DNA from 3 places in the Bacillus arachidis genome. Region 2 is predicted to be linked to each of the others. Evidence: predicted binding sites of a transcription regulator. Region 2 holds the regulator's gene; each other region holds the start of a gene.

Region 1 (10,894 bases), 470 kb from region 2:
GATGCCGAAAGATGAAAATGAAGGTCAGCATTTAGTATATACAGCGATGCAATATGAAGATGGTCCAATTGCTCTGCGTTATCCTCGTGGAAATGGACTTGGAGTTCAAATGGATGAAGAATTCAAAGCGATTCCAATTGGTACATGGGAAACATTAAAAGAAGGTACGCAAGCAGCAATTTTAACATTTGGTACAACGATTCCAATGGCAATGGAAGCAGCGGAGCGTCTTGAAAAAGCTGGAGTTTCAGTGAAAGTTGTGAATGCTCGTTTTATTAAGCCAATGGATGAAACGTATTTACATGAACTCTTAGGAAAAAATATGCCGATTTTAACAATTGAAGAGGCTTGTTTAATCGGTGGATTTGGTACAGGTGTAGCAGAATTTGCTACTGAGCATGGATATCATAGTGCTTTAATTGAACGAATGGGTATTCCAGATTATTTCATTGAACACGGTAGTGTTACAAAGCTGTTAGAAGAAATTGGTTTAACGACAGATGCTGTTGTGGACCGTATTCATACAATGATTCCATCAAAACAAAAAAGGGCGTAACAAATGAGTGTAAAAAAAGAAAGAGTAGATGTACTATTAGTAGAACGAGGGCTTATAGAAACACGCGAAAAGGCAAAACGCGCTGTTATGGCAGGACTAGTATATGCAAATGAAATGAGACTCGATAAGCCAGGGGAAAAAATACCACAAGATACACCGATTACGGTAAAAGGACAAGTCATGCCATATGTGAGCCGTGGCGGTTATAAGTTAGAGAAGGCATTAGAGACTTTTCACCTTGATTTACAAGATAAAATTATGTTAGATATTGGTTCATCAACTGGTGGCTTTACAGATTGTGCGCTGCAAAACGGTGCGAAGTTATCTTACGCTTTAGATGTAGGGTACAATCAACTCGCTTGGAAGCTTCGTCAAGATGAGCGAGTTGTTGTCATGGAACGAACGAATTTTCGTTATGTAACACCGACCGATTTAGAGCGTGGATTACCGCAATTTGCTAGCATTGATGTTTCATTTATATCATTAAAATTAATTTTGCCAGTCTTAAAAACAATATTGACTCCAAATGGTGATGTTGCGGCTTTAATTAAACCACAATTTGAAGCCGGAAGAGAGCAGGTTGGGAAGAAAGGTATTGTTCGCGATCGTAAAGTTCATGAAGCTGTCGTAGAAATGATCATTGATTTCGCAATAAAAGAAGGATATGATGTTGAAAATTTAACATTCTCTCCAATTACGGGTGGAGACGGGAATATTGAGTTTTTAATTCATTTAACGTGGCATGGTGAGCGTGAGAGTGGTGAAAATCATTCCCTAGTTTCTGTAGAGCAAGTTGTAACAGCAGCTCATGAGGTCTTAAAACAAAAAGGGAAAGAGGAATAACGATTGTTGTTCCTCTTTTTGTTGGAATTGTATAATGATTGTAAAAACAATTATGTACAAGTAAACGATTATAAGTTAACATAAATAAGTGAAGTATACCAATGTTTAAACTATGGTAAGAGATAGTGTGAGGTGCAAATGTATGAATAAAGGTCAGCGCCATATTAAAATTAGAGAAATTATCGCGAATAAAGAAATCGAAACGCAAGATGAACTAGTTGATATTTTACGTAATGAAGGCTTTAATGTAACGCAAGCAACTGTGTCACGTGACATTAAAGAGTTGCACTTAGTGAAAGTGCCATTACATGATGGTCGCTATAAATATAGCTTGCCAGCAGATCAACGATTCAATCCGTTGCAAAAATTAAAACGTAATCTCGTCGATTCGTTTGTAAAGTTAGACACAGCAGGACATATGCTTGTGTTAAAAACATTACCTGGTAACGCGCACGCGCTCGGAGCACTTATTGATCATTTAGAATGGGATGAGATTATCGGAACCATTTGTGGTGACGATACTTGCTTAATCATTTGTCGTACGCCTGAAGATACAGGTTTTGTATCAGATCGTTTCTTAAATATGCTGTAAAGAAAGAATCTTGTTTATTTTTTGCTTTAAGCAAAAAGTAAACAAGATATTTTTTTGTTATGGGAAAAATAGATAAATGTAAAGTGGAATATAGTGTTTGTTAGAATGAAGTTAGGGAATCGATGGATTGACCCGTAAAACAAATGTTTGGTACAATGGAGCGGGCTAGAAGAGTAAATGATACATGTAATAACTACTTGAGCGAAAAGTGCTCAGCGGAAGCCCTTAGTAGAGGATTAGTTTATAACGAGGTGAATGGAGCATTGTTATCGGAATTATCGATTAGAAACTTTGCTATTATTGAGTCATTAAATATTTCTTTTCAAAAAGGTTTAACAGTTTTGAGTGGTGAAACAGGTGCCGGTAAATCAATTATTATTGATGCAATTAGCTTACTTGTTGGTGGCCGTGGTTCAGCAGAGTTTGTTAGGTACGGAACAGAGAAAGCTGAAATCGAAGGTTTATTTTATATAGAGGATGACAAGCATCCATGTATTGCGAAAGCTGAAGAGCTAGATATTGAAATTGAAGATGGAATGATCATTTTAAAACGGGATATTGCTGCGAACGGGAAAAGTGTATGTCGTGTAAATGGTAAGCTTGTTACATTGAGTATATTAAAAGAGATTGGGAAAACACTTGTCGATATTCATGGACAACATGAAACACAAGATTTGATGAATGAGGAACGTCATTTGTTTATGCTCGATCATTTTGATGGGGATCGTATCGTGAACCAATTAGAAATATATCAAGGTGTATACGCTGAGTATGAGCAGTTGAAGAGGCATCTCAAATCTCTAACAGAGAATGAACAACAGATGGCACATCGATTAGATTTAATTCAATTCCAGCATGAAGAAATTCGTAAAGCAGATTTGAAGGTTGATGAAGAACATGAATTGACGGAAGAGAGATTAAAAATCTCCAATTTCGAAAAAATTTATAAAGCGCTTGGTGATGCATACCGTTCATTAAGTGAAGATGGCGGTGGGCTCGATCATGTACGAAATGCAATGGGACAAATGGAAAGTATTACACACCTAGATGAGGCATATCAAGAGAATCATGATTCGATTGCTAATAGTTATTACTTGTTAGAAGAGGTTGCCTATCAGCTTCGGGAAAAGTTAGATATGATGGAATATGATCCGAATCGCTTAGATGAAATTGAAACACGTTTAAATGAAATTCGTATGTTAAAGAGAAAGTATGGAAATACTGTAGAAGAGATTTTGGCGTATGCTGATAAAATAGAACAAGAAATTTTTACAATTGAAAATAAAGATATACATATTGAAACGACGAAAAAGAAATTAAAAGAAGTAGAAAATGTAGTTTTAAAGGAAGCAACGATGTTGAGTGATATGCGTCATCAGCTGGCAGATCACCTTACGAACGCAATCCACCAAGAATTAAAAGAACTCTATATGGAAAAAACGAAATTTGAAGTGAGGATTGCGAAAAGGGAAGGAAGTATTGATGATCCGCTTGTAGACGGGATACCAGTGAAATGTACGATGGATGGATATGATCATGTGGAATTTTATATTTCAACAAATCCAGGTGAACCATTAAAACAACTTTCAAAAGTAGCTTCTGGTGGAGAATTATCCCGTATTATTTTAGCTTTGAAAAGTATTTTTTCTAAGCACCAAGGTGTTGCATCTGTCATTTTTGATGAAGTAGATACGGGAGTGAGTGGCCGGGTAGCACAAGCGATCGCGGAAAAAATTTATCGTGTATCTGTAAACTCACAAGTACTTTGTATTACGCACTTACCTCAAGTAGCATCGATGGCGGATTCACATTTATTTATCCGTAAACAAGTTGCAAATGATCGGACGATTACATCAGTTGCTGTATTAAGTACAGAGGATAAGGTAACGGAGATCGCTCGAATGATTTCTGGCGTGGAAATTACCGATTTAACGACGGAACATGCTAAAGAGTTACTTATGCAAGCACATCGTTTTAAACAGACAGCAGAGGCTATCCAATAATGGATAGCTTTTTTGCTCAAATGATGATTTCTTAATTCTTCCGGTTATAAACAGAGCGTTGCAAGGAGAAATTAAAAGATGAAGTCGTTAGGCTGAATGTGGGTAGGAGCGAGGAGAGTGAACAAATTGAAATTAGAGCAATTTCGAAAAATAATAGGTCTTTGTCTCCTTGTTTCATTAGTTTTTATCGGATGTTTTAAACCGCTTCGTACGTTTATTTCATCCCCAAAGCAACTTGTTATTTTTGAGGGACAACAATCAGAAATAACATCATTTCCAGTTTTCCAGGCTTCATCGACAAATCATAGTGTTTTTACAGTGAGTTCAAATAAAGAACAGAAATCCGGACTTGTGGTAAATTCGCATCAAACTGGTGAAGCGGATATGGTTTTTCAACTTGCTGGTTTTCCAGTGAAAAAAGTAAATGTTAAAGTATTGAAAGATTTTAAAGTGATTCCAGGCGGCCAATCAATTGGAGTAAAATTGAATACAAAAGGTGTACTTGTTGTTGGGCATCATTTAATTCAAACAGAGAGAGGTAAAGTATCACCTGGAGAAGTGGCTGGTGTACAAGTTGGGGATATGATTACTGAAATTAATGGAAAAACAATTGAAAAAATGAGTGATGTGGCACCTTTTATCCATGACAGTGGACAAACAGGTGAACCGATTAATCTTGTTTTATTACGAGATGGTAAGTATATTCGTACAAAACTAACACCAGAAAAAGGTAATGGTGAGTCGTCTTACCGAATTGGTTTATATATTCGTGATTCAGCTGCTGGTATTGGAACAATGACGTTTGTTCATCCGGATTCCATGAAATATGGAGCACTTGGGCATGTTATTTCTGATAATGATACGAAAAAACCAATTCAAGTAGAAGACGGACAGATTGTTCGTTCGACAGTTACTTCTATCGAACGCGGTAGTCATGGAAATCCAGGAGAAAAATTAGCAAGGTTTTCACCGGATCGTGAAGTAATTGGTAATATTACAACAAATAGTCCGTTTGGTATTTTTGGTAAATTAAATACAGGCATAAAAAATGGCATAATGGATGAGGCGATGCCAATTGCTTTATCTCATCAAGTGAAAGAAGGACCGGCAAAAATATTAACAGTTATCGATCAAGACAAAGTAGAGGCATTTGATATCGAAATCGTAAGCACGGTACCACAAAAGTTCCCAGCGACAAAAGGAATGGTTGTAAAAGTTACAGATAAACGTTTGTTGGCCAAAACAGGTGGTATTGTTCAAGGGATGAGTGGTAGCCCAATTGTTCAAAATGGAAAAATGATTGGTGCTGTTACACATGTATTTGTGAATGATCCGACTTCGGGGTATGGTGTTCATATTGAATGGATGTTACATGAAGCAGGAATTAATATTTATGAGCAAGAGAAAAAAGCAAGCTGACTAACATCAGTTTGCTTTTTTTTTTTTTTTTGAGAAATTCATTGAAATTTTGTAAAAGCTCCGCAAGAGCTGCTTTTTGTTGTAAAATAAAACAAAAGAGTGAACGTTTCGTTGTAAACCTATGATGGAATGTGTAAAGAAAGAAAATAAATGAACGATAAACATATTTTTTTGTGATTTTATCGGAAATTAAGAAACTTTAAAAGGGAAATTTCACACAATTGTCGAACAATTCATGTAGCCTAGAAGCTTACACATGTCGGGAGAATCGATTCGGTAAGGGAGGAAAAGCTGTGGAGAAAATTAAAGTGTGTCTTGTGGATGATAATAAGGAACTAGTATCAATGTTAGAAAGTTATGTTGCTGCCCAAGATGATATGGAAGTAATTGGGATCGCTTATAATGGTCAAGAGTGTTTAAATTTACTGAAAGAGAAACAACCAGATGTACTCGTTTTGGATATTATTATGCCGCATTTAGATGGTTTAGCGGTATTAGAGAAAATGCGGCATATTGAACGACTAAGGCAGCCGAATGTTATTATGTTAACAGCATTTGGACAAGAGGATGTAACGAAAAAAGCAGTTGATTTAGGTGCTTCTTATTTTATCTTAAAGCCATTTGATATGGAAAATTTAACGAGCCATATTCGTCAAGTAAGCGGTAAAACGAATACTACAATTAAACGTCCACTACCATCTTTCCGATCTGCAACAACAGTAGATGGAAAACCGAAGAATCTAGATGCGAGTATTACCAGCATTATTCATGAAATTGGTGTACCAGCTCATATTAAAGGATACATGTATTTGCGAGAGGCGATCTCTATGGTATATAACGATATCGAGCTTCTTGGCTCTATTACGAAAGTTTTATACCCGGATATTGCAAAAAAATATAATACGACAGCAAGTCGTGTAGAACGCGCAATCCGCCATGCAATTGAAGTGGCGTGGAGTCGTGGGAATATTGATTCAATCTCGTCCTTATTTGGTTATACTGTATCGATGTCAAAAGCAAAACCTACGAATTCAGAATTTATCGCGATGGTAGCAGATAAGTTAAGGCTTGAACATAAGGCTAGCTAAGGATAGACATAGCAAAGGATTTTTTGTACTTATTGATAATGTAATATAGCAAACACCGTCTTTTATTGGCTTGTAAATCAAACTAATGAAAGGCGGTGTTTTTTGATTGCATTTGAATTAGAGTTTGATAAGTTGAAGAGTGTATATCTTTTGTGTTTGAGGAGTTAAAAAACGTTATAAACAGTGAGTTCTCGTATTTTAGTCTATATGATTAAAAGTAGGGTGAGTTACAACGGTATTTGTTGAATAATTCTCACATGATATAATCGAATGAGAAAAATACAGTGTATTATAATAAAAAGCCCTGCAAAACAGGACTATATTATTCTTCATCTTTATTTTGTTTTTCTAATTCAACTAACTTTTGAATTAAAATATGCTGTGGCATATGCATAATTTGTTCAAGTGGAACACCTAGAGCTTTTGATAGGCGAATTGCAGTGTCTGGAGAAATTTGTAATGGTCTCATAGAAGTACCTCCTTTTTCGTATAGTATAGCATAAGATTGGGGGAGAGAGGATGACTCTTGTATTTGCTCACAGAGGTGCAACGGGGACGTATCCAGAAAATACAATGATTTCGTTTGAAGCTGCGGAATCATTTCGAGCAGATGGTATTGAATTGGATGTACAGTTTACAAAAGACAAAAAAATCGTTGTTATTCATGATGAAACGGTCAATCGTACAACGAACGGTAAGGGTGCTGTTCGAAATTATTTATATGAAGATTTACGGAAGTTAGATGCCAGTTACAAGTTTTCTGAAAAAGTAGGGTTCTGCAAAATTCCTTTACTGGAGGAAGTGCTAGAATGGCTACAATCTAATTCATTGTTGCTTAACATTGAATTAAAAAATAATAAAATTCCATATCATGGTTTAGAAGAAGAGGTTATAACACTTGTACGAAAGTTTGCCTTAGAAGATCGAATCATTTTCTCTTCTTTTAATCATTACAGTATGAAGATGTGTCATATGATGGCCCCGGATATTCAAACGGCTATTTTATATCGGGAAGGTTTACATAGTCCGTGGGCGTATGCGCAAAAAATGGGTGCTACTGCTATTCATCCGAATTATCGTTACCTTCCTGATGCGATTGCTGAATTAACAATGGAATGTGGAGTTGATGTTCGTCCGTATACGATAAATGATGAGACGGTCATGCGTAAATATTTTGATATGAATATATCAGCAATTATTACTGATTATCCAGAAACTGCTAGAGTACTATTGCAAGTGAAAAAATGAGACCCTTAATGAAAGAAGGTCTCATTTTTTATGTTTACTTATCTTCGAAAACGGGCTTGAACTTTATTTCGCTTACGATCGCGGTATAATACGAAGCCGCCAAAGATATAAAAACCGATTGCAAAGCAGAATACACCTATTAAAAATTGCAACCACAATACAGGAATGGGAGATAAAAGGATACCGAATACAGTATCTCTCATTAGTTTTATCCCTAGCACTGCTAATGAAATGGGAATAAGTGCTAAGAGAAGAGCGAAGTAACGCTGCATAGGTAATGCTCCTTTTCAGATAATTTTGTATATATTAAATGATGTTATATAAAAAGGGGGTTTGTCAAGAGGAGGCTGAACGAGTAAGATAAGGGTGTGCAAAATTTTGCAGAGATACTTCGAGGGGAAGTGTAATGTGTGAAACAAAAAGTGTTAATTATTGGAGCGGGCGAAGGTGGAAGTACGATTTTGAGCTTGCTACAGAGTTCAAATATATTTGAGATTATAGGGATGATTGATATAAATCCAAAGGCGAAAGGATTGCAACTTGCAAAAGAACGACATATTGCAATTGGAACGAATATAGAGCCCTTTTTGGCAACTGATATTGATGTGATGTTTGATATGACAGGGGATTATCAATTACATAAAGTTCTTTTAGAAAGCAAACGAGAAAACACCCTTTTGATACCAGGAGATATTGCGAAGATTGTTACGAGGTTGGCACATGAGAAGGAAGAGCTAATTGAAAAATTAAAAGAACAAACGCAGCAAGGGAATTTAATTTTAAATTCCACTCATGATGGAATGATCGTGATTGATTCAGAAGGGTATGTAAAATTATTTAATAAAAGTGCAGAACGTATAACAGGTTATAAGTCCGGGGAAGCGGTAGGGAAATACATTTTCGAAGTAATCCCGACTAGTAAATTACTTCGCATTATACGAACGAAACAAATAGAAGTGAATCATGAATTGACATTAGGGAATGGAAAGAAGATTATTACAACGCGTATTCCTATTTTGAAAGAAGACGGAGAGGTTCAAGGGGCATTTGCAATTTTTAAAGATATTACAGAAGTTGTAGACTTGGCGGAAGAGGTTACAGATTTAAAAGAAATTCAAACATTATTAGAAGCGATCATTCATTCGTCTGAGGAAGCGATTTCTGTTGTAGATGAGAAGGGGAGAGGTCTTGTAATTAATCCTGCTTATACAAAATTAACCGGTCTAAACGAGGATGACATTATTGGGAAACCGGCGACGACTGATATTGTAGAAGGCGAGAGTATGCATATGAAAGTACTTCGGACGCGTAGAGCTGTTCGGGGGATACATATGAAGATTGGACAGAAAAAACGAGATGTAGTTGTAAATGTGGCACCGGTTATTGTTGATGGTATATTGAAGGGCAGCGTTGGTGTTATTCGTGATGTGTCAGAAATTCAAAAGTTAACGCATGAATTAAATCGGGCAAGACAAATTATTCGAACGCTCGAAGCAAAATATTCTTTTGAGGATATTGTGGGGACGTCTGATGAAACGATGGCCGCAATTGAACAAGCAAAACTTGGAGCGAATACACCGGCAACTGTATTGCTCCGAGGGGAGTCAGGAACTGGAAAAGAGTTATTTGCGCATGCTATTCATAATGGGAGTAATCGGAAGTACAATAAATTTGTGCGTGTGAACTGTGCTGCTATTTCAGAAACGCTATTAGAAAGTGAACTTTTTGGTTATGAAGAAGGAGCATTTTCTGGTGCGAGAAGAGGCGGTAAACGTGGCTTTTTTGAAGAAGCGAACAATGGGAGTATTTTTTTAGATGAGATTGGAGAAGTTTCTGCAAGTACACAAGCGAAATTACTGCGTGTTTTACAGGAGAAAGAGATTGTGAAGGTGGGAGGGACAAAACCGATTCCTATTAATGTTCGGGTTATTGCAGCCACACATGTAAATTTAGAAAAAGCAATTTTGGAAGGTGAGTTTCGAGAAGACTTATATTATCGCTTAAATAAAATTCCGATCCAAATTCCTTCTCTTCGTCAGCGGAAGGAAGATATTCCTGTTATATCAGAACGATTGATTCAAAAAATTAACCAAGATTATGGCCGTAATGTAGAAGGGTTAACAGAAGCGGCTATTGAATATTTGCAATCGTATGATTGGCCTGGGAATGTGAGAGAGCTTGAAAATATTTTGGGACGGGCCATTATTTTTATGAACTATAATGAAATGTATATTGAGGTGCATCATTTACCTTCTTTGCATAAGGGAGATCAAGTGGAGGTAAAGGGGACTAGTTTGCTACCTAAATTAGAAGAAAGGTCTCTTGAACACTTAGTAACAGAATTTGAAGGGAATATTATACATGAATATTTAGAGGAATTTGAAGGGAATAAAACAAAGACGGCAAAAGCGTTAGGAATTTCAGTTCGAAATTTATATTATAAGTTAGAAAAGTATGACCATGCAAAAAATAGCATGCAATAAATTGCGTACCATGCAATTTATTGCATGGTATATAAAAAACGACATTTTAAGACAGAATATTATGTGATTTTTCAAAGTACTGATTTTACTGCATTTTGTATACGTTTTCATAATTGGTATGACCACTTTAAAAAGTTGGCACGGTATTTGCTTATTAAATAGACGAGGGACGACGGAAAGGGTTGATTACAAAATATGAAGTTGCAAAACCTAATTGATCAAGCAGCCGGAAAGCCAAGAAAAACTGTGGCAGTGGCAGTAGCTGAAGATCATGAAGTAATTGAGGCAGTAGTTAAAGCAATACAATTACAGTTAGCTCAATTTCGTCTATATGGAAATCAAGAAATAATTATGGGTATGTTACAAGAGCATGGATTACAAGCTTCAGACCATGTTCAAGTGATTGCAGCATCATCAAATATCGAGGCTGCGGAACTTTCTGTTAAGGCAGTAAGAAATGGTGAAGCCGATGTGCTTATGAAGGGGAACATCCCAACAGCAAGTATTTTAAAAGCAGTATTAAATAAAGAGTGGGGACTTCGCAAAGGTAGCGTATTATCGCATGTAGCGGCATTTGAAGTTCCAAATTATGATCGCTTTATTTTCGTCACAGATGCAGCGATGAATATTGCACCTGATGTACAGCAAAAAGCTGCTATTAT
Region 2 (10,894 bases):
TCATAATTAAATATGAAAAATGTATCCTTTTATTTTGAGGAATTTATTGCGTCTTAGCTTTCTTAAGATGTGGTAAGATTACGAAGTACTGTTGACATTTCTGCATAATTTTATCCCACTATCCATGGGCAGTAAGCACTACAGCTTAAGGTTCATAGGGAAATGAATTGATAACTGCTCGTAAAAGCTGGACTGGTGAAGGCCTTCCATCAGTGAGAGATAAAGCTCTCCACCACTGATGGAAGCTTCACTATATTAAGTTTCACACAATGTACAAAAAATAACTAATTACACTATGGTAATATTATTAATGTAATAATGTGAATTTAGAATATGATGAGGAGGATAAAATATGACGACTTGGTTTATAGTTATGTTAATTCTTTTCGGTGCTTTAAAAATAGTAGTGACGAGTATGCCAACTTCTGTTATAGAGTCTATTATCGGTAGATTTGAACTGCACCCGCAATTGAATAATGAGGCTGTTACCGTAACGATTGATGGAAAGCGTTTAGAAGGGGAAGAAAAAATTCAAATTGTTGATTATTTTAACGAAGCGATATTTTTAGAAAAATATTATTTTCCTCCACACAGCAGTGGAACGCCATTGGTTATTGATACGAAAAAAGGGAAAAATGATGTTAGGTTTTCTGTGTACAGGTATGACGATCACGTTGATGTAGTCAAGCAGTATAAGAAGAAAGTGGTCGCGTATAGTCTACGTTCTAAAAGCCTTCAAAATTGTTCAATGTTAGTAGCCGGAAATTTAGCTTAAAGAGATCGTTAAAGAGACGGTCTTTTTTTATTACATATGAAATGTTAAAAAGTAACATTCTTGAAATAGCATATGGGGGCGAAGGACTTAGAGTAGATATCCCCGTTGTTACGTTTTTTCATAGCCATGGAAAAACGTGAGTATTTAACTGATTTGGTTTAAAGAAATGTAACACTAGGAAATGGTAGAGTGAAAATTAGCGGACAAACATCTGCAGGAGACAATACAATTGAATCGAATTAAAAATAGACCAGGCTAACTGGTCTATTTTTAATGTAAATCACGATATACACCGATTACTTTTCCGATAACAGAAACTCTATCTAAAATGATGGGTTCTAAAGAAGAGTTTTCAGGTTGTAAACGGAAGTGATCTTTTTCTTTGTAAAAACGTTTTACAGTTGCTTCGTTATCTTCTGTTAAAGCAACGACAATTTCTCCGTTATATGCAGAATGTTGCTGACGAACAACAACTAAATCTCCGTCTAAGATACCTGCTTCAATCATGCTATCTCCAGAAATTCGTAACATAAACACTTGATCTGCTCCAGCAACAACGCTTGCAGGTAGTGGGAAATGCTCTTCTACACTTTCAACTGCTGTAATTGGTAAACCAGCTGTAACTTTTCCGACAATTGGGACTTGAACCACTGATTGTGTTTCTGTTTCGATTTTTACTTCCCCTAAAATTTCAATAGCTCTCGGTTTTGTTGGATCACGTCGAATATAACCTTTTTCTTCTAGACGTGATAAATGTCCGTGCACCGTAGAACTAGAAGCAAGGCCAACCGCTTGACCAATTTCGCGTACGGAAGGTGGATAACCTTTTTCTTGTACTTTTAGCTTAATGAAGTCGAGAATGTCTTGCTGGCGTTTTGTTAACTTTTCCATGTTTTTTAACACCTCGTTTTCTTTCAATTTTCTTACTTATAAGTATAACATGGGAAAAAACATTCTACAAACATAAGTTCGAACAAAAAAGTGATTTGTGATACACTAAAGTAAAAATTGAAGTGAGGAAGAGGGTTTTAAAATGAATGCAATTATTTATGCCCGTGTAAGCACAACAAAAGAAGCGCAAGAAACGTCATTATCACGTCAAAAAGATGAATTATTGCATTTAGCTAAGCGGTATCAAATGAATGTTATAAAGGTGTTTGAGGAGAAGGCAAGCGGCTATACAATTGAACGAGATGGTATATTAGAAGTATTGGATATGATTCGAGCTGAACAGGTCGATGTGCTTCTTATTCAAGATGAAACAAGGCTTGGAAGAGGAAATGCAAAGATTGCTTTAATGCACTGTTTACATAAAGAAGGGGTAAAGGTATATACGCATACACATAATGGCGAATTACAACTTTCTGATTCAGATTCTATGGTACTAGATATTATTGGTATAGTTGAAGAATATCAGAGAAAGATTCATAATTTGAAGATTAAACGTGGAATGCAGCGAGCGGTGGATAGGGGATTTCGTCCAGAAAAAAATTTAACAAATCGTCATTTAAGTACAGGCCGTGAAAAGAAAGAAGTACCGATTGAAGAAATTGTGCGTCTTCGTCGTAATGAATTAACATTTGAGGAAATTGCTGCAACACTTCGTGGTTTTGGTCATGATGTATCCAAAGCAACAGTACATCGCAGATACGTGGAATACACGAAGCAACTGCTTGATAAACAAGACTAACTATTGTATGATAATAATCAGTTTTAAGTAGAAAGGGGATTCGAGATGCTAAGTCACGAACTCATTGAACGCATTAATTTCTTAGCGAAAAAAGCAAAAGCTGAAGGATTAACTGAAGAAGAACAACGTGAGCGCCAATCGCTCCGTGAACAATATTTAAAAGGATTTCGCCAAAATATGTTAAACGAATTAAAAGGCATTAAAATCGTTAATGAAGAAGGTAAAGATGTTACACCGGCGAAATTAAAGGCATTAAAAAAACAAGATAATGCAAAGTTGAATTAAAAGATGGGCGAAGCCCATCTTTTTTGATTTTAATATAATTGTTTATTATGGTATTACCAAAAACGAGAAGGCGGGGGCAGAAATAGTGGTCCACTTATTTTGCTCGTTTTTGTTCAGAATTAGACTCTTTGGCTAAATTCCTTCATAAAGTGAAAGATAATGAAGGATACCTTTTGCATTTTTGAATGTAATCTTTTTTCCATCGAGGTGACCACATATAAAAACATTAATTTTTTCTAAATAAAGCTGAAATAAAAGAAATAGCAGTTGCAATAAATAAAGAAATAACGGCAATAAGAAACAAGAGGATCGCCATGAAACTATATAGATATCCTAATCCTTCACTTATTATAATTGCGCCCTGATCAAAATATAGTATGCAAAATGTAGCGATGGAGAAAATAAGCATGAAGACACCTGGGATGTATTTATGGGGTGATTTTAATTTGACTGAAAAATAAATAGAAAGAATTGAAATGAGGGTCAAAACCATTATAAAGGTGTAAGAAGCTATTTCTTCACTCATTATTTCGCATTCCTCCGTTTTTATTTAATCTATACGATGAAAATCAATATATATTCATTTTAATGATATGTTGTGAATAGAGGGACGATATGGAGTGGATAGAATATTTGCTAAAAATTTTTACGAGTCACGTATAAAAATATAGATAATTCCCTTTATTGTTAATAAATGAATAATAAAAAAGTATAGCAGATTGAAACCCTATACATTGTGGAATTTCGTATTTTCTTTGAACAAACTCGAAAAAACATCAACATATTTGTCGATACATGTTGTATAATCTTGCGTGGGAAGCTATCATATAAATGTGTAAAACGTTTACTAATATAAGCGAAGGGAAGAATAGCATGTCACATTCAATCGAACAACTTTCTATCAACACGATTCGCACATTATCCATTGATGCGATTGAAAAAGCAAACTCTGGTCATCCAGGAATGCCAATGGGTGCAGCACCAATGGCTTATACATTATGGACGCAATTTATGAAACATAATCCAAATAACCCAACGTGGTTTAACCGTGATCGTTTCGTATTATCTGCAGGTCATGGTTCAATGTTATTATACAGTCTACTTCATCTATCTGGTTACGATGTAACAATGGATGATTTAAAGAACTTCCGCCAATGGGGAAGTAAAACTCCAGGACATCCTGAGTATGGTCATACAGCAGGCGTAGATGCAACAACTGGTCCACTTGGACAAGGTATTTCAACAGCAGTTGGTATGGCAATGGCTGAGAGACATTTAGCAGCGAAGTATAACCGTGATGCATACAACGTAGTTGATCATTATACATATGCAATTTGCGGTGATGGTGATTTAATGGAAGGCGTTTCTGCTGAAGCATCTTCATTAGCTGCTCACTTAGGATTAGGTCGCCTTGTTGTGTTATATGATTCTAACGATATTTCATTAGATGGTGATTTAAATCGCTCATTCTCTGAAAGTGTAGAAGATCGTTATAAAGCATACGGCTGGCAAGTAATCCGTGTTGAGGATGGAAACGATGTTGAAGCGATTGCAAAAGCGATTGAGGAAGCAAAAGCTGATGAAAACCGCCCAACGCTAATTGAAGTAAGAACAACAATCGGTTTCGGTTCTCCAAATAAATCAGGAAAATCAGCTTCACACGGTTCTCCACTAGGTGTAGACGAAACAAAATTAACAAAAGAAGCGTATGCTTGGACAGCTGAACAAGACTTCCATGTATCAGAAGAAGTATATGAGAACTTCCGTAAAACGGTACAAGATGTTGGCGAAACAGCTCAAGCTGAATGGAACACAATGCTTGGTGAATATGCACAAGCATATCCAGAATTAGCAAATGAATTACAAGCAGCAATGAAAGGTCTTCTTCCAGAAGGTTGGGATAAAAACTTACCAACTTATGAATTAGGATCAAAAACAGCAACTCGTTCTTCTTCAGGTACTGTAATTAACGCGATTGCAGAAGCTGTACCATCATTCTTTGGTGGATCTGCAGACCTTGCTGGTTCTAACAAAACATACATGAATAACGAAAAAGACTTCACAAGAGCTGACTACAGTGGTAAAAACATTTGGTACGGTGTACGTGAGTTTGCAATGGGCGCAGCAATGAACGGTATCGCGCTTCATGGTGGCTTAAAAACTTACGGTGGTACGTTCTTCGTATTCTCTGATTACTTACGTCCAGCAATCCGTCTTGCAGCATTAATGCAATTGCCTGTAACATATGTGTTTACACATGACAGTATCGCTGTTGGAGAAGATGGACCAACGCATGAACCAGTTGAACAATTAGCGGCACTTCGTGCGATGCCAAACGTATCTGTTCTTCGTCCTGCTGACGGTAACGAGTCAGTTGCAGCTTGGAAATTGGCTTTAGAATCTACAAACCAACCAACTGCATTAATCTTAACTCGTCAAGATCTTCCAACATTAGAAGGTGCATTAGACGATACGTATGAAAAAGTTGCAAAAGGTGCGTATGTAATTTCTGCAAGCAAGAAAGAAACTGCTGATGTAATCTTACTTGCAAGTGGTTCTGAAGTAAGTTTAGCGGTTGAAGCGCAAAAAGTATTAGCAGAAAATGGTGTCGATGCAGCTGTTGTCAGCATGCCATCTATGGATCGCTTTGAAGCACAATCTGCTGAATATAAAGAATCTGTATTACCAAAAGCAGTAACAAAACGCTTCGCAATCGAAATGGGTGCTACTTTCGGATGGCACCGTTACGTTGGTCTTGAAGGAGATGTGTTAGGTATCGATACATTTGGTGCTTCTGCTCCTGGTGAAAAGATCATGGAAGAGTATGGATTCACTGTAGAAAATGTTGTTCGTAAAGTAAAAGAAATGCTTTAATGATTTGTGAAAAATCTCTCCGGCATGGAGAGATTTTTCTATGTAAATGAGTTTATTCGACAGAAAAAGTTTTTTCTTTCTCCGCAGTCAGACAATCATTGCATATTATCTTTTATATAATGTAGAGAAAAAGGTTGTCCAGTGCGGGAGGGAAAGTATGAAAACGTATGAATTGTATTTAATTCAAGAAGATATTGCGAAGGCATACTTTGGTCGGGAGTATTTGTTTTTCGATTTATTTGCTCGATTTTCAGAATCTGGTTCCCTTTCGGAAAAGAAAGTGTTATATAAGCAGATGATGTATATTACGATGCCATTACAAGTAATGAAAATTCACCATAAATTAGAACAAACATTACGTAGTGTTGGGAAGTATAAGAGAATACACCATACGCACATATTATCTACGGGTGCAGAATATGGGGAAATAACGGTGAAATCACAATATATTCAAATGAATACATCTGGGAATGTATCGATGGAAACGACTTTCTTTGAGGTTCTTAGGAAATGTGAATTGACATTTTTGGCAATGGATTATGAGAATAAAAAGTATGGTTGGCTAAATCCTTTGAAACAAGCGCGAACATATGTGTAAAAAATGTCGAATACAATCTTGTCTTATTGAAAAGGTTTTAGTACACTGTAAGGTAGACAACATGAAGGAGGAAAATATATGTCAATTTGGGTAGTTGTTCTAGTGGGCGTATTAGCACTAGTAGCAGGCGTGGCGTTAGGATTTTTCATCGCCCGCAAATATATGATGAATTATTTACAAAAAAATCCACCAATCAATGAACAAATGTTAAAAATGATGATGATGCAAATGGGACAAAAACCATCCCAAAAGAAAATCAATCAAATGATGAGCGCAATGAACAAGCAACAAATGAAATAAGCGCTAAAAGGACACTCGATAAGAGTGTCCTTTCTTTTTGGAAAACTTTAGTGTTGAAAACTTTAAAAAATTCTGTGATTTTGATACACTGAAAACATCGCTCATTTCAGGGGAGGAGGATATGATGAAAGTATTTTTTAATTTAGCGTGGTTTTTTAAACAAGAAAAACGGGCGTATATAACGGGGATTATTTTGTTGTTTGGCGTAGCACTTCTTGAGCTTGTAGCACCAAAAGTCATTGGGATTATTGTAGACGAAATTAACAACCAGACGCTAACATTTGAAAAGTTGTTACAGTGGGTTGTTCTTTTAGTAGTTGTTGGGATTACAATGTATATATTACGTTACATATGGCGTATTATGATTTTTGGATCTTCTTTAAAGCTCGCGCGCCAATTAAGAAAGAAATTATATGAACATTTTACAAACATGAGTCCGTCATTTTATCAATCACATCGTACAGGGGACTTAATGGCACATGCAACGAATGATATTCAAGCAATTCAACAAACAGCTGGGTCGGGCGTTTTGACACTTGTGGATTCGTTAGCCGTAGGTGGATGTGTACTTGTGGCTATGGGACTTACAATTAGTTGGAAGTTAACATTGTTAAGTCTAATTCCAATGCCGATTGTAGCGATTTCAACTAATTATTATGGTACTTTATTACATAGACGCTTTCATAAAGCACAGCAAGCGTTTTCTGAGATCAATGATAAAGTCCAAGAAAGCATGAGTGGGATGAAAGTGATTCGTTCACTCGGTCAAGAAAAGGAAGATTTACAAGCATTTAGAAAAAAATCAGAAGATGTTGTACATAAAAATATGTTAGTTGCACGTATCGATTCACTATTTGATCCAACAATTTCTCTTATTGTCGGTTTTTCATTCTTAATCGCTGTATGCTATGGATCACTATTAGTTGTCCGTGGGGAACTGACAGTTGGTGAATTAATTACATTTACAACATATTTAGGGACACTTGTTTGGCCGATGCTTGCATTTGGTTGGCTATTTAATATTATGGAACGTGGTCGTGCTTCATATGACCGTGTGGAAAAAATATTATCTCAAACTTCAGATGTGGTGAATAAGGAGAGCGCAGTACAAAATGTAGCAAGCGGTGACATTACGTTTGCAATCGATACATTTTCCTATAAGAAAAATGAAATAATTAATTTAGAAGATATTCATTTTACGCTAAAAAAAGGTGAAACATTAGGTATTGTTGGCCGAACTGGTGCAGGGAAAACGACATTACTAAAATGTTTAATTCGAGAATATGATCATTTTAATGGAGCATTGCAAGTTGGAGGAAAAGATATTCGTGATATGACGCTTCACGGTATTCGATCGGCTATTTCGTATGTCCCTCAAGACCATTTCTTATTTTCAGCAAGTATAGGTGAAAATATTGCATTTGGAAAGGTGGATGCTATGCATAAAGAGATTACGCATGCTGCGAATATTGCTTGTATTCATGATGATATTATGCAATTTCCAGAAATGTATGACACGGTAGTAGGGGAACGCGGGGTTTCTTTATCAGGTGGACAAAAACAGCGGATTTCAATTGCACGTGCTTTATTAACAAATGCTGAAATTTTAATTTTAGACGATTGTTTATCTGCAGTTGATGCAAAAACAGAAGAAATAATTTTAACGGCATTGAAACGAGAAAGAGCACAAAAAACAACAATAATTACAGCACACAGATTAAGTGCTATCCAACATGCAAATCTTATTCTTGTTGTTGATGAAGGGAAAATTGTAGAGCGTGGTACGCATGAACAACTAATGGGGCAAGAAGGTTGGTATAAAGAGATGTATGAAAGTCAGCAGTTAGAAGCGTTAGTTGAGAAGGGAGGCATATAATGGCTGAGAAAAAAAGAAGCGATTTATGGCGATTACTTTCTTATATGAAACCATATAAAGGCTTATTGGCACTGGCATTTCTATTTCTAGTTGGTGCAACTTTCACAGAAATGATGGGGCCATTTTTAATTAAGCAGTTTCTTGATGAACATTTAGTTCCGCGGAACTTTGAACAATCAGCACTTGTAACCCTATTTGTTGTATATATGATTGCTCATTTATTAAAGGTTTTATTTACGTATTTAAATTTACTATATTTCCAAAATATTGCGTTTAAAATTGTGCAAGACATGCGGGTTGAAGTGTATGAACATGTACAAAGGTTGTCATTAAGCTTTTTTGATCGTACGCCAATTGGTACTCTCGTATCTCGTATTACTAATGATACGGAAGCAATTAAAGATTTCTATGTGAGTGTGTTATCAACATTTATAAAAAATGTTGTGTTTTTAATCGGGATTTTGGTGGCAATGTTTTTACTTGATGTGAAGCTTGCTTTATGTTCCCTTATATTAATTCCAATTATGCTTACAATTATGGCGATGTATCGCAAGAAAAGCTCTATTTTTTATTTGGAGCTACGGAATCAATTAAGTATTTTAAATGCTAAGCTCAATGAATCGATTCAAGGGATGAATATCGTGCAAGTATTTCGCCAAGAAAAACGGATGCGAAAAGAATTTGAAGAAGTGAACGATAAGCATTACGGTGCTGGGCGCCGTACGTTAAAACTAGATGCGTTATTTTTACGCCCAGCAACAGACCTTGTTCATATTATGGCTATCGCTTTAGTGCTTGCATTATTTGGCTTTAACGCCTTGAATAGTCCAGTTGAAGTTGGGGTATTATATGCTTTTGTTAATTATATTCATCGTTTTTTCCAACCTGTAAATGAAATGATGATGAAGCTTTCTTTCTTTCAGCAAGCGCTTGTTTCTTCCTCACGTGTCTTTCATTTGATGGATGAAAAAGATTTAGCCCCTGTTCAACAAGGAAATGGAGAGTCAAAAGTGGATGAAGGAGAAATTGAATTTAAAGATGTTACATTTTCCTATGATGGAAAGCGTGATGTTTTGAAAAATGTATCTTTTCATGTGAAGCCTGGGCAAACGGTTGCTTTTGTTGGGCATACTGGAAGTGGGAAGAGCACGATTATGAACTTATTGATGCGTTTTTATGATATTAAGTCAGGCAATATTTTAATAGACGGGGTAAACTTAGAAAAATATGAAGAGCAGGAAATTCGAAAGAAAATTGGGCTTGTACTTCAAGATGCATTCTTGTTTGCTGGAAACGTAAAACAAAACATTCGTATGTATAATGAAAGTATTACGGATGAAGAGGTAGAAGAAGCTGCTAGATTTGTGCAAGCGAATATATTTATTGAAAAGTTACCAGAGCGATATAATACAGAAGTAGTAGAAAGAGGAGCTGCGTTCTCAAGTGGGCAAAGGCAACTCATTGCGTTTGCGAGAACAATTGCTACAAATCCGAAAGTATTAGTATTAGACGAAGCAACAGCAAATATTGATACAGAAACAGAAGAAGCGATTCAAACAGCACTGCAGCGCATGCGAAAAGGTAGAACAACAATTGCGATTGCGCACCGCTTATCTACTATTCAAGATTCTGATCAAATCTTTGTTATGCATGAAGGAGAAATTGTAGAGAGAGGAACGCATCAAGAATTACTGAGTAAGCAAGGATTGTATTACAACATGTATTTACTTCAGAATAAAGGGAGCCTTCAGAATAAAGGGAGCCTTCAGAATGCCTTATAATATTGAGGTTTTGAAGGCCTCTTTTTTATTCTCTTAAAAATGCCTCTATCTCTGTAATTTTTGTTATACCCCACATACTGAATTCGTAGTGATACTCTGTTCGTTCAATACATACACCGAATGCTACATTATCTCCAACTAAATAAAATTTTTGAGAGGGTTCCTATCATACCGATTATAACTGCTTTTTTCAGTGGTCTTTCTTAATTTAATATTATTATCAAGAAAATCTGTGAGCTTTTTATTGAGAAACATTTGTACTATTGATGAGTGAAAGGAATTAAGATGCATAGGAAGAATACCGTTTATAAAGAATAAGACGATGTGTTTAAACTATCATACTCATTAATTGAATAAATATGACCCTTAGAAATTTTAGAAGCAAAGGAGTCTTGGCAATTATAGAAGTAATGGTATTGCAATAGCATAGCAATTTATAAACTCTGCGTCATCTTTCTGAAAAAAAAGGAGGGGTTATTATGTACGCGTCGTTTAAAAGATGCATGATGTTGATTACTACATTCATTTTACTCGTTACTCCTATTAGTATTGTAAGCGCTGAAGCAAATACTACGCCGAATTATGGTGGGGTGCTTCCGCCAAAAGAAACATTTAATCCAGGAGATTGGTTTTTAGGTGAGAAGCCTTTAAATTATGATGAAAATAGGCCACCGATTGTTTTTGTACAAGGAAGAAATGGAAGTGCGGATAGTTG
Region 3 (10,894 bases), 440 kb from region 2:
TTCTATGTTCGAGGCAATTCGTGTTTTAAAAGAAAAAAATATTTCCCATGGGAAAATTGAATTTATTATTACAGTTGGTGAAGAATCTGGTCTTGTTGGTGCGAAAGCATTGGACCGTGACCGTATTACAGCAAAATATGGTTATGCATTAGATAGCGATGGAAAAGTTGGCGAAATCGTAGTTGCAGCACCAACACAAGCAAAAGTAAATGCGATTATTCGTGGGAAAACAGCTCACGCTGGCGTAGCACCAGAAAAAGGTGTATCTGCAATTACGATTGCAGCAAAAGCAATTGCAAAAATGCCACTAGGTCGTATTGATTCGGAAACAACTGCAAATATCGGTCGCTTTGAAGGGGGCACACAAACAAATATTGTTTGTGATCATGTACAAATCTTTGCAGAGGCTCGCTCTTTAGTAGATGAAAAAATGCAAGAACAAGTTGCAAAAATGAAAGAAGTATTTGAAACAACTGCAAAAGAAATGGGCGGTCAAGCGGATGTTGAAGTAAAAGTTATGTACCCTGGATTTAAATTTGCCGATGGCGATCATGTTGTAGAAGTTGCAAAACGTGCTGCTGAAAAAATTGGTCGTACGCCTTCTCTTCACCAAAGCGGTGGCGGAAGTGATGCAAACGTAATTGCTGGACATGGTATTCCAACAGTAAACTTAGCAGTTGGTTATGAAGAAATTCATACAACAAACGAGAAAATTCCTGTTGAAGAATTAGCAAAAACAGCTGAATTAGTTGTGGCAATTATTGAAGAAGTAGCGAAATAATTGTAAGCATAAGAAAAAAGGGCGTGTAAACCACAATAGGTTTACACGCCCTTTTCATTTAGATTCAATCGCTTTTACAAGGCGAATGAGCCAATAGAAAAAATCCATGGGAGTATATACTTTGTCACTACACCTACTGCGCGAGGGAAAAGTGCAAAGGTAATATAAAAATTGAAAATTCGCAGTAGTAAATAATTAATAGCAATAATTAATATAATAACAAGGAATGTGTAATTGAGTTTGTAATGTACGCCACTTCTTGTGAAAAAATATCCATATTTAATATAAGTATATCAAAAATATGAATGGGAACGAACGTGCTTTTGTAGTTGAGAAGCTCCACTGTTTTCATGGAATTTGATATAATAAAATTAGGAACGAATGTTCTTTAGGGGGTGGAAAACATGAGAGAAATGTATCCAAAAAACGGTCGTGTCATCTTACACGTTGATATGAATTGTTTTTTTGCATCAGTTGAAATCGCGCATGACCCATCGTTAGAAGGTAAGCCACTAGCAATTGCCGGAAATGAAAAAGAGCGAAAAGGAATTATTATAACATGTAGTTATGAAGCGAGAGAATACGGAATACGAACAACAATGCCTCTTTGGGAAGCAAAACGATTATGTCCAGATTTAATTGTGAAACATCCAAATTTTAAATTATATCGTGAGGCATCATTTGAAATGTTTCAAATTCTGTCACGTTTTACTGAGAAGATACAGCCTGTTTCTATAGATGAAGGATACTTAGATATAACAGATTGTTATGGATTAGGTTCCCCCCTTGATATCGCTCGAATGATTCAACAGGCGTTATTAACGGAGTTGCATTTGCCATGTAGCATTGGGATTGCCCCAAACCTTTTTCTTGCAAAGACTGCGTCGGACATGGAAAAGCCGCTCGGTATTACTGTGTTTCGTAAACGAGATATTCAGGAGTTACTGTGGCCGCGTCCTGTTGAAGCGATGCATGGAATTGGTGAGAAAACAGCAGAGAAATTGAAAGAGATCCATATATATACAATTGAACAGTTAGCACATGGGGAAGAACATATCATTCGCGCCAAAATAGGAAAGCATGGTGTGGATTTACAAAAAAGGGCAAAAGGTATGGATGATAGAGAAGTTGATCCGAATCAAATGGGACAACATAAAAGTGTTGGGAATTCAAAGACATTTTCAAAGGATATGGATGAAGAGAAGGAATTGCTTGATATGTTAGAGTGCTTAGCAAAATCAGTTAGTAAAAGGCTACAAAAACGTACGCTTGTCAGTTATAACATCCAAATTACGATTAAATATTATGATCGGCGTACAGTAACACGGAGTAAACAATTAAAAAATGCAATTTGGGAAGAACGCCATATCTTTCAAGCTTCTTCACGTTTGTGGAAACAACATTGGGATGGAGATCCCATTAGGTTGCTTGGTGTTACAGCTACTGAACTAGAGTGGAAGACAGAATCAATCAAGCAACTGGATTTATTTTCATTTGAAGAAGATGCGAAAGAAGAGCCAATATTAGCTGTGATTGACCAGATCAATGATAAATATGGAGCTCCTATTTTGCAAAGAGGAAGTCAGTTATTTCGAAAGCAGGAAAAATCTTTTCAGCAGAAATTAGAAAATAAATTTATGTAAAAGGTGTCATGACAATTTCATATCATGACACCTTTTATGTTTAAATAGCTTCTTAATTGAATGAAGTAGCGGTCAGTCTAGATTTCAAAAGTATTCGACTTACTACTTCTTCAATTAAGGCTACTTGATTTATTATCGAGGATTAGGGAATACTCTTCGAACGGTTTCAGTAAATTCTTCAAATAGTCCTGATACTGGTTTACCTTGGTTGATTTTGTCCGCATAGTCTCTCATGCGATCTACAAAATCAGGATTTGATGATACAAATACATTGCGGATATCTGGATCTGTAGCTCTTACTTGGTCAGCAATTTTGTTCTCTAATTGCTTTGTGACATCACCTTTTACGTTATCACGTAAAACGACTGCAACATAGGCATTTTTGTTTGTGACGACTACAGTTGCTTTGTCCACTTCCGCTAATTCAACAATCCGGTCAGCTGCTTTATTGGCTACGTGTAGTTGTGTTTCATTGTTCGTGATACCGTTCGTATCATTTCGTACCCTTTGAAGGTCAGTGTTGGTTCCTTCGTATCTAACATTTCGTACGCCATTGTTTTCGCGAGTATCCAATGCTTTCTCCTTTTGCTTTCCTGCACATCCAAATAGCGAAATAGCTGCTAAAAAACAGATTGTAAGCATCTTTACATTTTTCAATGATAACCCTCCTTCATTATACTACGTTCTTAAAATGACCAGTTGTACATTTATTATGCATAGTGAAATAGGATGATATAATTTTTATCAAATAAGTTTTGGGGGAAGGGCATGGAGCAAAGTAATCTGAGCTATAGGGTACAAGAACTTTGTAATGTGGCTATTGAATATGCAAAAGCCTTTGACAAAACTTTTAATTATTCCGAGGAGGATATCAAAGAATTGGAAGAGATTTTAGATTATTATGCAAACGATTTACGGGATAAGAAAGCAATTGGGGATGAAGAAGATATACCGACAGAAAATCAAATGTATTCGATGGCTTTAATTTGGGGGAGTTATTTAGGCGAAGTTCTAAAAAGGCATTTAGGACAAGAGGCAGAGTGGCTTCAAGAAACAGTCTTTGATAATGAAGAGGTTTTACATTTACAAGTAGGAGAGTGGAAAGTGTTTCCCATTGATAAAGTATATAAACGATTGGTAAATGGATCAGAAGAGAATGTTATATCCTTCTATGATATAACTAAAGAGTATATGTTAAAGTAATGAGATTTGTATATTTTTGAAATAAAAAAGGCATCGAGAATCGATGCTTTTTATTTTTGTGTTGCTATTTGCGGACAGTAAAACTCCACTCATTAAAGTTTCACTTTATAGATTATGAGATGGTAGAATTTTCATAAATTATGATCTCTGAATTGTTTGTTGTTGAAATACGTTGTGCATAATATGTGATAGAAGAAGAAATATATTCTGGTAACGTTTGATTTGTGTGCAATGTTGTGTACTCATGGATTAATTCTTTTAAAGTCGTCCACTGTAATTGTGCCGGGTGATCAGAAACGAAAGAACTTACCCAGCGATCAAATGAAGATGAAAAATCAGTTTGTAAACGAAATGCTTCTTTCATAGTTAAATGCTCCCTTTTTATTTGATATAATCATTTTACTACAAAATACGAACGTTTGTTATTTTTTTATTTATAACGTTCGTATTATATAGTTGTCTAGATGAGTTGTTTATGAAATTTGATTTGCCATTTGAAATTACATTCCGTAAGATGAAAGATAGAGTATATAAAGAGCTGGAGGAAACAAAGTGGAATTTGTATTTTTAGGAACTGGTGCAGGCGTTCCTTCAAAAGGAAGAAATGTCTCATCAATAGCTTTACAATTACTAGAGGAACGTGGTGAAACGTGGTTATTTGACTGTGGTGAAGCAACGCAACATCAAATTTTACATACATCCGTGCGTCCGCGTCGCATTGAAAAAATTTTTATTACTCATTTACATGGTGATCATATTTTTGGTTTACCTGGTTTATTAGGAAGTCGCTCTTTTCAAGGTGGAACAACGCCATTAACGGTTTATGGCCCAAAAGGAATTAGGCAATTCATTGAAGTGGCATTATCAGTGAGTACGACGCATGTTAAATATCCACTTGAAATTGTTGAAATTACGGAGGAAGGTATTGTTTTTGAAGACATTCAATTTTCTGTAGAAACGAAGAGATTATCACATGGGATTGAATGCTTTGGATATCGCATTGTAGAGAAAGATATACAAGGGCACCTTCTTGTTGATAAATTGTTAGAAGCAGGAGTAAAACCAGGACCAATCTTTAAGCGTTTAAAAGATGGTGAAACAGTAGAATTAAATAATGGAAGAGTCTTACACGGGAAAGACTTTATCGGTCCACCGCAAAAAGGGAGAATTATTACGATATTAGGAGATACGCGTTATTGTGAAGCGAGTAGCCAACTTGCACAAGACGCAGATGTGCTTGTTCATGAAGCGACGTTTGCAGCAGCAGATGAAATCCAGGCGCATGATTATTTTCACTCGACAACGAAACAGGCAGCAAGTATTGCGTTACAAGCGAATGTGAAACGATTGATATTGACTCACATTAGTTCGCGGTATCAAGGAGATGCATATAAGGAATTGTTACAAGAAGCTCAGTCGCTGTTTGCAAATACGGAAATAGCGATGGATTTGAAATGTTTTCCAGTAGAAAGGTGACATTTCACAAACAATGGCAATATAGATTTGCCATTGTTTTGTTTTTTATAAAAAAGTTTTCTCTATAAAATAGATAGAACTGTTATAATTTGATAAATTTATGAACTGATACAGGAATTTTAAGATTTTCGAAAGGGTATGAAAGAAGTACGAAAAATCATTTGTCTTGAAAAACTGTTATATATATAATTTGTTTTATTATTAATACAAGGGGAATAAATGAGGTTAAATTCGGAAATTTTAAAATTCAATAAAAGTAAGCGTTTTATCAAAAACAAGCTATAATGAGGGCGAATTACAATTCATCGTAAGTTGCATCGTGCATTTTAGCCATTTTTCGTAACGAAACGAAATTGACTAAAAGAGAGAGGGCATCAAGGAGATAATTAAAGGAACTGTATTATTATTTGTATTAAGTCTTTTTTAGCTTTTTAGTTTCAAAGCACCAAATGGTATGAAAGCAATGGGTGCTTTAACGAGTGCCGCTGTTGCAAGTTTCTTAGTTGAAGCATTTCAGCTATATGTTGATGGAGATGTAATTGACATACCGTTTTTGAAAGAAGTTGGAGAATCAGCAGGTAGTCTAAGCGGAGTAGCTGGTGCAACTCTTGTTGCGTTAGTAATGGGGGTCTCACTTGTTTAGGCTATGCTTGTAGGGGCTTCTGTGTTAGAATTTGGATTGCTACCAGGATTTATTGCTAGACTTATGACAATGTATGGCTTTAATGATCCGATCAAAGTGACGCTATGTTTCTTATGTATTATGGTGTCTGGTATCTGGTATTTTACAGGATATATCGACTCACTTCTATTCAAAAACTATCCAATTCGTACAGCACAGCAAATTCGTGGTACGGAAGGGAAGACAACAGAATCGGCAGCTTAATAGAATAGTAGTAAGCAATTTTTGATAAAAGGTTTAGGGGGAATCATGATGAAATATCGCTCAGTATTTGATATTATCGGTCCAGTTATGATTGGGCCGTCCAGTTCACATACCGCAGGGGCAGCAAGAATGGGACAGGTTGCTCGTCAACTTTTCCGGCATGAACCAGAAAAAATTACGATTTCGTTATATGGCTCGTTTGCCAAAACATATCGTGGTCATGGTACGGATGTAGCATTGATTGGTGGAATACTAGGATTTGAAACAGATGATATACGTATCCCAAGTGCGCTAGAAATTGCAAAAGAGCGTGGGATTGAAGTGAATTTTATTGAAGAAGAAGCGAATGCACCACATCCGAATACAGCGAGAATTCGCTTGTATAAAGGAGAAGAGGAGATTGAAGTGGTTGCTTGTTCAATCGGTGGTGGAAAGATTGAAGTGGTGGAATTAAACGGATTTGATTTACAATTATCAGGAACAAGTCCAGCACTTCTTATTGTCAATAACGATCGCTTTGGAGCGATTGCATCTGTAGCTTCTATACTTGCCAAACATGAAATTAATATTAGTACAATGAGTGTTTCACGTAAGGAAAAGGGAAGAAAAGCACTTATGGTCATTGAAACAGATGAATTATTAGCAGATGAAGTGATTAAGGAAATTAAGGGACAATCAAATATTTGTCAAGTAACTATTATGGACTAATTGCAGGGGGGACACACCATGTTTCGGAACGCAGCGGAACTAGTGACACAAGCTAAAGAACAGAATGTAAAAATTGCAGAAATTATGATTCAATGTGAAATGCAAACAAGAAGTATTTCTCGTGAAGAAGTACTTGCAGGTATGGAAAAAAACTTAGTCGTGATGGAACAAGCAGTAGAACGTGGTATTCGTGGTGTAAAATCACCAACCGGTTTAACTGGCGGAGATGCGGTGAAAGTACAAGAGTATATGAAGAGTGGAAAAGGCTTATCTGGACATACGATGTTGGATGCGGTAAGTAAAGCTGTTGCGACAAATGAAGTGAATGCAGCGATGGGAATCATTTGTGCAACACCAACAGCTGGATCAGCGGGCACTGTACCAGGAGTATTGTTTGCACTTAAAGAAAAGTTACAGCCAACACGCGAAGAAATGATTGAATTTCTATTTACAGCTGGAGCATTTGGTATGGTTGTTGCCAATAATGCTTGTATTTCTGGTGCAGCTGGAGGATGTCAAGCTGAAGTTGGTTCAGCAAGTGGAATGGCAGCGGCAGCAGCTGTTGAAATGGCAGGAGGAACGCCGGAGCAAGCGGCTACGGCGATGGCAATTGCTCTAAAGAATATGTTAGGATTAGTATGTGATCCTGTTGCTGGACTTGTAGAAGTCCCTTGTGTAAAACGTAATGCAGCAGGTGCTTCAAATGCGATGATTGCAGCTGATTTATCATTAGCTGGTGTAACAAGTACGATTCCATGTGATGAAGTTATTGAAGCGATGTTTAGAATTGGGCAAACAATGCCAGTTGCACTTCGTGAGACGGCTGAAGGTGGACTAGCAGCAACACCGACAGGACGTCGCCTTCAAGAAGAGATTTTTGGGAAGAGTAGCAAATAAGAGAATACGATCGTAATAAAAAACGGAGCTCAGATTTATTTTCTGAGCTCTGTTTTTTATTTTTCTTTTGCTAATTGTTCTAATGTTTTACCAAGCTCATGAGATCGTTTTGTAGCTTGTGTAATACACGCGATGAGTGCTTGTTGAAAATTAAAACTTTGTAGAATCTCGATTCCAGCTTCTGTCGTTCCACCAGGAGAGGTAATTTCTTTTCGTAAGATAGAAGGGTGTTTTGTATTCGCTTTAAGCATTTCAGCTGCACCAATCATTGTTTGTAAAATAAGAGATTTAGCTACATGCTCTTCTAAGCCGATTTGTTTTGCAGCTTCTTCCATTGCTTCAACTACGTAGTACACATATGCAGGACCGCTTCCAGATAGGGCAGTAACAGCATGCATATGCTCTTCTGCTACTACTGAAACAAGACCGATTGTTTCAAATAAAGATTTAGCAATATGAACATGTTGCTCTGTTGCATGCAAGGATGGAGAGATAGCTGTAGCTGATTTTAAAATAGCTGCCGATGTATTTGGCATTGCACGGATAATCGGAACATTTTTTTGAAGCAGACTTGTAATAGAACTTGTAGAAACACCTGCTAATAATGAAATGATAAGTTGGCTACTTGTTATATATTCTTTAAGAGGTGTTAAGGCTTCCGCTACATCCTTTGGCTTCATTGCGAGAAAGATAATATCTGCATGATCCAGTAGATCTTGTTTGTTATGGGTTCCTTTAACACCATACTTTGTATGTAATTCCTGTAATCTTGTTTCATTGGAGCGATTACTTACTGTAATTTGTTCACTCTTTACAACATTTGCATCTAATAAACCGGCGATGATTGCTTCAGCTATTGATCCAGCACCTAGAAAGGAAATATTTTGAATAGACATGATGAAGCCTCCTTCATTTTGGTAAGAAAAACTTATAAATTTACATACATTCGTTTTATTATAGAAAAAACCTTCTTTTTGTCTGAAAATAATGACAAATTTTTATGGAAGTTGTAAACTGAAGAGAGATTCATTTTGAACCGGAGAGAGATGGGGGGCATAAACATGGTAGCAATTCATCGAATGGAGATTCCTGTTCCATTTGCAGTTGAGACAGTTAATGTGTTTTTAGTAGAGGGAGAATCATTAACATTAATTGATACAGGGACAAATACAAAAGAGGCAAAGTCAGCATTAGAAAAACAATTAAGGACTTTAGGATACAAGATAGAAGACATTGAAACAGTAGTGATTACACATCATCATGCTGATCATTGTGGGCTTCTAAATACATTTTCCGAGAAGACGAATATTGTTGGCCATCCTTGGAATGAGCCATGGATTACACAGGATTCTCAATTTTTGAAACGTTATCAGCAATTTTTTAAAGAAGCCGCATTACAGTTTGGCGTCCCAGAAGCATTTTTGAAAGATGAAGTATTACTTACAACGAAAACACTTAAATATTCTTGTAATAGGTCGTTAACACATACTGTACTAGAGGGAGATAGTATTGAGTCGTTACCTGAGTTTACAGTTATTGAAACACCTGGGCATGCTTCGACGCATATTTCGTTATATAGGGAGCGAGATGGACTGTTAATTGGTGGGGATGCTTTAATTAGTCATATTTCTTCGAATCCAATACTAGAACCGCCATATGAAGGGCAGACGGAGCGAGCACGGCCTTTATTACAATATAACCAAACATTAAAACGTTTAAGTAATATGAATATTTCACGTATTTTATCAGGTCACGGAGAAGATATTGTGGATGTGAAAGCGCTGATAAGAGGAAGATTGCAAAAGCAAGAAACACGTGCATTTAAAGTATTAGAATTATTAAAAGAAAAGCCGATGACAGCCTTTGAAGTATGTGTGAAATTATTTCCTGTATTATATAAAGAACAATTGCCACTTACGATTTCGGAAACAGTTGGACAATTAGACTTTTTAGCATATAATCAACAAGTGATGATTGATGAATCGTCGCCACAATTGATTTATTATGCAAAGTAGGTGACAGCGATGACAGGACGTTTACAAGAAAAAGTAATCGTCATTACAGGAGCTTCTAGTGGGATTGGGGAACAAGTCGCGATGCAAATTGCAGCTGAGGGCGCAATTCCTGTATTAATAGCGAGGACAGAAGAAAAACTGCGAGTATTAGCGGGGAAGATTAAAACGACTTACAATACGCCTTGTTATTATTATGTATTAGATGTAAGTAAAGAAACAGAGGTTAATACTGTCTTTGCAAAAATACTAGCAGATGCAGGACAAATTGATATATTAGTAAATAATGCTGGCTTTGGCATTTTCAAAACATTTGAAGAAGCGACCATGGTTGAAGTGAAAGATATGTTCGAGGTTAATGTATTTGGATTAGTAGCTTGTACGAAAGCGGTATTATCTCATATGTTAGAGAGAAATAGTGGGCAAATCATTAATATTGCTTCGTTAGCAGGGAAAATTGCAACGCCAAAATCGAGTGCGTATGCTGCAACCAAACATGCGGTATTAGGATTTACGAATAGCTTACGCATGGAGCTCTCAAGTACAAATATTTATGTAACAGCAATTAATCCAGGACCAATTGACACAAACTTTTTTGATATTGCCGATCAATCCGGTACATATGTAAAAAATATGGGGCGTTACATGTTAAAGCCAACATATGTAGCAGAGCAAATTGTAAAAGTGATGCGAACGAAAAAGCGTGAAGTGAATTTGCCCAAATGGATGAGTATTGGACCAAAACTTTTTGCGTTATTTCCGGGATTGTTTGAACGTGTAGCAGGTAAATCATTAAGTAAAAAATAGGAGATTTCCAAATGGAAATCTCCTATTTTTTATTTTCCCGTAATATATTCATAAACAATGTCCTCAATTGCTTCATATAAATCCATATGAGGTTCCGAATGAATAAGTGTTTGAATATTTTGAATTAAAATTTCCTCATCTTCTTTTGAAACAGGTTTACATTGATATTGCCGAAAACTTTTTGCTAACATCTTCTCAATTAATTTTTCGTTCATCTTTTTCCCCGCTTATGTGTATACATGTATTGTTTTTATTGTACTTGAAGTGTAGAAAAAATACCAGTATACGTCTTTTGTGTATAAAAATTCATAACAGGTTAATGTTTTTCTAGAAAAATTACGTTTTTAAAACTTTTAAAATTAATAAATATTTAATTGACTCTATAAATATACAATATTATAATCATACTTAATTTAAAGAATCGATATAAGGAGGAGCGTATGAAAGTCGCGATTATTGGAGCAACAGGATATGGAGGAAT

Evidence for each region. The regulator LexA, encoded in region 2, represses DNA repair genes until DNA is damaged. The targets are predictions, from matches to a motif close to CGAACATATGTTCG.
Region 1: the regulator LexA is predicted to act here: its motif matches at 2,128-2,141, upstream of recN (DNA repair protein RecN).
Region 3: the regulator LexA is predicted to act here: its motif matches at 1,094-1,107, upstream of QRY57_RS20515 (DNA polymerase IV).

Annotation. Positions count from the first base shown of each region.
Region 1 is NZ_CP127376.1:3,692,074-3,702,967, reverse strand. It holds gene dxs (1-deoxy-D-xylulose-5-phosphate synthase) at 1-556, shown strand, start outside; gene QRY57_RS20670 (TlyA family RNA methyltransferase) at 560-1,399, shown strand; gene argR (arginine repressor ArgR) at 1,542-1,991, shown strand; gene recN (DNA repair protein RecN) at 2,255-3,994, shown strand; gene spoIVB (SpoIVB peptidase) at 4,112-5,413, shown strand; gene spo0A (sporulation transcription factor Spo0A) at 5,707-6,501, shown strand; gene QRY57_RS20645 (YycC family protein) at 6,824-6,970, opposite strand; gene QRY57_RS20640 (glycerophosphodiester phosphodiesterase) at 7,021-7,749, shown strand; gene QRY57_RS20635 (DUF2627 domain-containing protein) at 7,788-8,021, opposite strand; gene QRY57_RS20630 (sigma-54 interaction domain-containing protein) at 8,160-10,232, shown strand; gene yqiS (phosphate butyryltransferase) at 10,428-10,894, shown strand, end outside.
Region 2 is NZ_CP127376.1:3,219,290-3,230,183, reverse strand. It holds gene QRY57_RS18195 (YfmQ family protein) at 353-775, shown strand; gene lexA (transcriptional repressor LexA) at 1,046-1,666, opposite strand; gene QRY57_RS18185 (YneB family resolvase-like protein) at 1,809-2,465, shown strand; gene QRY57_RS18180 (DUF896 domain-containing protein) at 2,511-2,750, shown strand; gene QRY57_RS18175 (hypothetical protein) at 2,977-3,276, opposite strand; gene tkt (transketolase) at 3,624-5,624, shown strand; gene sirA (sporulation inhibitor of replication protein SirA) at 5,782-6,222, shown strand; gene QRY57_RS18160 (YneF family protein) at 6,301-6,522, shown strand; gene QRY57_RS18155 (ABC transporter transmembrane domain-containing protein) at 6,647-8,398, shown strand; gene QRY57_RS18150 (ABC transporter ATP-binding protein) at 8,398-10,179, shown strand; partial or broken gene QRY57_RS27210 (YxiF family protein) at 10,205-10,327, opposite strand; gene QRY57_RS18145 (lipase family alpha/beta hydrolase) at 10,659-10,894, shown strand, end outside.
Region 3 is NZ_CP127376.1:3,663,377-3,674,270, reverse strand. It holds gene QRY57_RS20525 (tripeptidase T) at 1-781, shown strand, start outside; partial or broken gene QRY57_RS20520 (hypothetical protein) at 836-1,065, opposite strand; gene QRY57_RS20515 (DNA polymerase IV) at 1,186-2,424, shown strand; gene QRY57_RS20510 (YhcN/YlaJ family sporulation lipoprotein) at 2,557-3,081, opposite strand; gene QRY57_RS20505 (hypothetical protein) at 3,193-3,627, shown strand; gene QRY57_RS20500 (DUF3932 family protein) at 3,740-3,991, opposite strand; gene rnz (ribonuclease Z) at 4,180-5,103, shown strand; gene QRY57_RS27245 (PTS sugar transporter subunit IIC) at 5,558-5,746, shown strand; gene QRY57_RS27240 (hypothetical protein) at 5,768-5,989, shown strand; gene sdaAB (L-serine ammonia-lyase, iron-sulfur-dependent subunit beta) at 6,038-6,697, shown strand; gene sdaAA (L-serine ammonia-lyase, iron-sulfur-dependent, subunit alpha) at 6,716-7,594, shown strand; gene proI (pyrroline-5-carboxylate reductase ProI) at 7,651-8,490, opposite strand; gene QRY57_RS20465 (MBL fold metallo-hydrolase) at 8,656-9,609, shown strand; gene QRY57_RS20460 (SDR family NAD(P)-dependent oxidoreductase) at 9,619-10,413, shown strand; gene QRY57_RS20455 (YqzH family protein) at 10,443-10,628, opposite strand; gene argC (N-acetyl-gamma-glutamyl-phosphate reductase) at 10,854-10,894, shown strand, end outside.